Regions from separate parts of the Clostridium sp. genome, predicted to be linked through region 2. Evidence: a T-box and tRNA genes for the amino acid it is inferred to sense, from the RefSeq annotation. Region 2 holds a T-box; the other holds one or more tRNA genes.
What was found. The T-box of region 2 lies ahead of leuS (leucine--tRNA ligase). A T-box ahead of a tRNA ligase gene usually reads a tRNA of that ligase, here a tRNA-Leu.
Positions count from the first base shown of each region.

Region 1: it has a tRNA-Leu gene. The T-box ahead of leuS (leucine--tRNA ligase) is inferred to sense a tRNA for this amino acid. The anticodon was not compared.

Region 1 is NZ_JAKVOI010000001.1:3,135,213-3,138,344, reverse strand. It holds gene spoIIE (stage II sporulation protein E) at 1-1,087, opposite strand, end outside; tRNA gene LKE46_RS15545 (tRNA-Met) at 1,413-1,488, opposite strand; tRNA gene LKE46_RS15540 (tRNA-Met) at 1,578-1,654, opposite strand; tRNA gene LKE46_RS15535 (tRNA-Met) at 1,667-1,742, opposite strand; tRNA gene LKE46_RS15530 (tRNA-Leu) at 1,752-1,840, opposite strand; gene LKE46_RS15525 (S1 domain-containing RNA-binding protein) at 1,972-2,382, opposite strand; gene LKE46_RS15520 (FtsB family cell division protein) at 2,438-2,713, opposite strand; gene yabQ (spore cortex biosynthesis protein YabQ) at 2,831-3,132, opposite strand, start outside.
Region 2 is NZ_JAKVOI010000001.1:2,733,439-2,736,570, reverse strand. It holds gene leuS (leucine--tRNA ligase) at 1-1,319, opposite strand, end outside; T-box leader at 1,404-1,610, opposite strand; tRNA gene LKE46_RS13410 (tRNA-Gln) at 1,690-1,764, opposite strand; gene LKE46_RS13405 (hypothetical protein) at 1,828-2,343, opposite strand; gene LKE46_RS13400 (J domain-containing protein) at 2,372-2,968, opposite strand; gene LKE46_RS13395 (DUF5685 family protein) at 2,952-3,132, opposite strand, start outside.

The DNA.
Region 1 (3,132 bases), 400 kb from region 2:
ACTTTCCGAGCGTCAGTGACATGTTGCTAAGTACCTCGGCGAAATTTTCCAATCTTTCAACTAGAACGGATTTAATCTTATCAGCATAATTTTCTTTTTGAGTTTCTCTTTTTTTCTGCCAATCCAGTTCTGTCTCCATCTGTTTATAAATAGTTTTGGGTATTATTATAAAAATTGCACAGCTTATTAGTATTTCAGGAACTTTAAATTGTGGACCTATATTAGAATATAATTTTAATATTATAAAAACAACCATATATGAGCAGGCACTCATGCATTTCCCTGTCTCTCTAAAGATACCGGATATGAGACCACATAATCCATATACTGCAATATACACAAGCATTTCATTTGAAGTTATTCCTATAATAGTTCCCATGGCTACCCCGGAAGCAGCTCCCTGTGCACTTCCCTTTATATATCCAAGCATCAGTACAAAAGTCAGCGCTATTATATTCCTAAAAGATACTCCATATATCATAATCCCCCAGGTGCCAGATACTATAAATGATATAGTAACTGCCATGCTTATTATTTCCTCATTACTGTATAAATGTCTTGTTCTTAATTCTTTAAAACATATTATAGAATAATTAATAATAAAATATAATGGGAATATACATAAAATTTCAAAAAAGGCATTAAATAACGCCACTGAAAATGAAAGTTTGACTATTAAAAACTTATAAAAAAGTATTCCCGCCAAAACAGATGCAAATATTAAAATCAGCTTTTTACTTTTATCTAACCCTTTCAATATGTAGCTTACAGCCATTAGTACTATGCTTATAGTACAGTACATGACAGGATATTTTATATTACCATACATTGAAATATAACCAATTATAGTCCCCAAAGCTGACAAACATGCAATTTTCCTTTTTTCAGATACTACAACAGCAGTAAGAAAAGCTATTCCAAAAGGTGCCATTAGATTTACCATCATAACTCTCGCTACTAAAAATGCTGCCAAAAAGTAAAATACAAGCTTCAATACTTCTTGTGGGTCTTTAAACCTCCCCTTTCTTTCTTGCTTATTTAATTTTTCTGACCTTTGATAAGGAAACACTTCTAATTCATATTGCATACATATCACCCACCTTATAAAATACTGCTTTTATTATAGCAATTTGTTATGGAAATAAATGTCATATGGTGATGGGTACCTTTATTTTTTTTAGGACATTTATTTCTATGATTTTTAATGATTTTTATTTTAGACAATTATACTTATAAAAATGAACTTCTGTATTTTTATATGTCATTTTATACACAGATCCAATATAATATTATCCACAATGTGACTTATTTTTAATAGGCTGTACAAAAACTGTACTTCAAAAGTACAGTCTTCAAAAAATCAAAAAATCCATGAAACTAATCATGGATATTAAATCAAGCACATATATATTTGGTTGCGGAGGCAGGACTTGAACCTACGACCTTCGGGTTATGAGCCCGACGAGCTACCAACTGCTCCACCCCGCGACACTCTATTATTGTTGAAAACCGGAAACAAACTGATACAGATTTTAAATCATATACATCTATCAATTTAAAAATCACTTTAAACAAATTGGTAGCGGAAATAGGAATTGAACCTATGACACTTCGGGTATGAACCGAATGCTCTAGCCATCTGAGCTATTCCGCCACAATAAACAAATGGTTGCGGGGGCAGGACTTGAACCTACGACCTTCGGGTTATGAGCCCGACGAGCTACCAACTGCTCCACCCCGCGATATTTTATTGGTGCTGAAGACCGGAATCGAACCGGTACGGGTTTTAAAGCCCGCAGGATTTTAAGTCCTGTGCGTCTGCCAGTTCCGCCACTCCAGCATCTGCCTAAATCTTTCCGATTTGACAACATAAACAATTATATATTATAAATACACTACTGTCAACTATTTTATAAAGCATTTTTTATATAGTTAAAGAGGCTAATTAATTAGCCTCTTTAAATTCATAACTTAATAGTTAGAAGACTTTTTATATCCTCTTCCCTTTGAGTCCTGATGTTTTTTAATATCTTGAAATCTCTCTTCACTATCCTTTAAAAATTTCGATAACCTATCCTCAAAGTTTCCCTGCACTTGCTTATTTTGATCTTTCTGCCAATCTATTTCTACCGGCTTAAAGCTTTTCTTACCAATATTGGCTTGTTTAATAGATAAACTTATCTTACCGTTGTCATCAATAGAAATTACCTTTACAGTTACTTTATCTTTTTCTTTCAAATAATCTCTTATATTTTTCACATAAGTATCAGATATCTCAGAGATATGCACTAGTCCAGTCTTACCATCTACTTCAACAAAAGCTCCAAAATTGGTTATATTAACTACAGTACCCTCCAGTATGCTTCCTGCCTTTAAGGTCATATTAAAAAGACTCCTCCTTAAAAATAATATATAATAATAAATTATAAGCTAAGTATTAATTTTTGATGTTTATTACAGGAGTTTCGCCTTGTTTAATAAAACCAAGTCTTTCTCTTGCCAATTTTTCAATGTACATATCAGATTTAGACATCTTAATTTCATCCTGTAATTTTATGTTTTTTTCTTTCATTTTTTGCTCTTCAGCATATTTATCATTTATTTGTTTCTTTATATTCCACATGGTTATTTGTTGATTTATAAATATATAGCACACATATATTGTCAATAAAAGTGCGGCTATATTTTTTACCTTAATTTTTATTCTTCTCATAGTCCTATTCTCCTAATATAAAATCAATATAACCAATAGGCATATTAACTAAAAATTAATAAACCATTTAAAAATATATACATTTATATTGTAAAATTTTTTTTAGTTTTATTCAAGCTATTTTTTGCAATTTTTATTATTTTTTGCTCTGGAATAATAGATAATACATTGAAAAGGATATTGAACTATGTTCAAGGTTATTCTAAACATTCTTCCTAAAATTTTAAATATTTTCCTTTCTAAATTGGAAAATATCTTACTGGCCAATTTAAAATATAGAACTATTCCTAATACTATCCATAGATATACGTACATATCCGTATATGCATAATTTGTATAGAGTAAAAATACAAAAACAGTTACTCCGGAAAAGATCCAAAACAATATATCCTCTATAAAAACAACTAACTTATTTATAT
Region 2 (3,132 bases):
TGATCTTCAGGAACGGGAACTATACCGCATTTTTCACAATAGACTACTGGAATAGGGGTTCCCCAATATCTCTGCCTGGATACAAGCCAGTCTCTTAATCTGTAGTTTACTTTTCCAGAACCAAGTCCCATGTTTTCAAGTTTTTTGGTAACAGCTTTCTTGCCTTCTTTTGTTGTCAGACCGTTGAATTCGCGGCTGTTTATCATTTTCCCATATTCTACATAAGGGAGACTGTCTCCGCCTTCTATAACCCTCTCTATAGGAAGCTTGTATTTGGTGGCAAATTCAAAGTCCCTTTCATCGTGGGCAGGAACTGCCATTACGGCTCCAGTACCATAAGTATTGAGTACATAGTCACCAATCCATATTGGAACTTTCCTTCCATTTATAGGGTTTATGGCATATGACCCGGAAAATACACCGGTTTTTTCTCTTGTGATTGACTGCCTTTCAATCTCACTCTGTTTTTTGGCCTGTTCTTTGTACTCTTCAACCTGTTTTCTGTATTTTTCCTTTGTCAGTTTATCCACCAGGGTGTTTTCAGGTGACAGTACTACATAAGTAACACCAAATAAAGTGTCAACCCTTGTAGTGAAAACACTGAACTCAAGATCAGAATCGCTTACCTTGAAAGTTACATTTGTACCTGTGGATTTTCCTATCCAGTGTCGCTGCATTGCTTTTGTTGTTTCAGGCCAATCAAGTTTGTCAAGGTATTGAAGAAGTTCTTCTGCATAATCCGTTATTTTGAAGAACCACTGAGTCAGATCCTTTTTAGTGACTTCGGTTCCGCATCTTTCACAGTGGCCTTCCTGAACCTGTTCATTTGCAAGAACTGTCTTGCAGCTGGGGCACCAGTTTACGGGAGCATTTTTCCTGAAAGCCAGACCGTGTTTATATAGTTGAAGAAATAGCCACTGGTTCCACTTGTAATAATCAGGATGGCAGGTTATTACTTCATTTTCCCAGTTGAACATGGCACCCATGGATCGAAGCTGTTTTTCCATTGTGGCGATGTTTTTTTCAGTGGAATCACTTGGATGAATTCCAGTTTTGATGGCATAGTTTTCTGCAGGAAGTCCGAATGAATCAAAACCCATAGGCTGGAATACATTATAACCCTGCATTCTCTTTAATCTTGCCCAGGAGTCCACGGGAGCATAGTTGAACCAATGCCCGGCATGAAGTCTACTCCCTGATGGATAGGAAAACATCTCCAGTACATATAATTTATTAGCCAGGTTATCTTCATCAAATTTATAAATATGTGTTTTTTCCCATTTTTCTTGCCATTTTTCATCAATTTTAGTGCTGTACATAAAATCTCTCCTTTGTTCATAATAGCTATATAGGTTCATCTAATACTGTTTATACTGATAATATAAAAAACTTCTCATCTCCCAAAAAGAGACGAAAAGTTCAATTCCCGCGGTACCACTCTAATTAAATCAACAAATGATTTCACTTAAAATATAACGGATTTTTCCGTATCTGATTTATTCAGACAAGCTCTTAAGGCGAGTTCATATTTTGAATTCATGCCGTTTTTCACCTGACAACAGCTCTCTTTAGTGATGTAAATATTACTATTCCTTATTCAAAGCTAATTATTTACTTTTATCAAATTTTATAATATGTAATAATACTTTGTCAAGAATAATTTAAAAAAAGAACTCAAAATGAGTTCTTTGGCTGCCCATGCTGGATTCGAACCAACAGATGCCTGTTCCAGAGACAGGTGCCTTACCATTTGGCGAATGGGCATTATCCTGAAAATCAATCGACATTAAATATTATACCATTTTAAAATTAAATGTCAAGGAAATTTTAAACTTTTTTAGAAAGTCTTTTGTCCATGAAATTTATAATCAAAGTTAAAACGTAGTCATATAAGATAAAAGCTATCTGGAGTCCTATGATAATCAAGTACAATGAAAATCTAAGATTGAACAGTCCAGGGAAAAATAGCTTGTAAATCAAGAATAAAATGGCTGCACAGGCATTTGAAAATAGCAGTTTGAGAATGATTTCCAAAACTATTTTGTTGATTTTCTCTATATAGAATTTTGCAAAACCATATAGACCGAAAAAAAGTATATATGTAATTACAGTAAATTTAACTCCACATAAAAGAATAGACAATATGGAGGTGCAAATATAAACTACAAATGTATTTTTTATATCCGTGATCAATATGGAAAGAGGTATGATGAAAGATGCTATTGCCAATAAATAAGCTTTATTTACTGGTATTATTCCACTCACGTAGATTAGAATCACACCAATGGCAGTTAAAAGACCTCCCTTAGCCATGTAAAGGGATTTCGCTGAATTACCGGACATTTTCATTCCTCCTTAAATCATAGTAAAATTAGCAGCCTGCGCCGCCTCCATCACAAAGGCAGTCCAGACAGTATAATGTAGCACAGATATTACAGATGTCGGAATCACCCCTTCTCGTATTGTAATAGGGCTGTCTGTAAGTATTATTCATGCTCTGCATCCTGTTTAATGCAGATCTGTATTTAAAATTATCGGGATCCATGCTGCATGCGGTGCTCAGGTTGGAAAAGGCCTCGTTGTACCATCCCTTTCTCAAATTAAGTATTCCCATAAGATAATTCCATTCAGCATCCTGTGTAGTACATCTTGAGAGCTTTTCTTCAGCATCCCGTATGTTGCCGTTGTTTATATCAACCTCAATGGATTGATACAAATCGGAGTTTTCTCCTGAGTAAGTATTCCCGCTGCTGTAGGAAGTATTTCCATTTCCTGAACCAGATGAATTTTTCATCAGATAATCATAAGCTGCGTTTATGTCCCGCATTTTATCTTCTGCCAGGTCTTTTAACGGATTGTTTCCATATTGATCCGGATGATATTTTTTTGCCAGGTTTCTGTATGCCTTCTTGATTTCTTCTTTTGAAGCATTTTCTTTTATTCCAAGTACCTCATAGGGATTTTTCATTTTTGTAGACACCTCTCTCAAATACTTTATCCATTTTTTCTAAAAGTCCATATTGCAATATGTTATATAGTAAATCTTCATTTTTTGCTATGGGAAGTTTGTTAAAAAAGTTCATGCACTGTGAAGCACAAGTTCCCAAAATAAAATCAACCCTGTCCTTTATT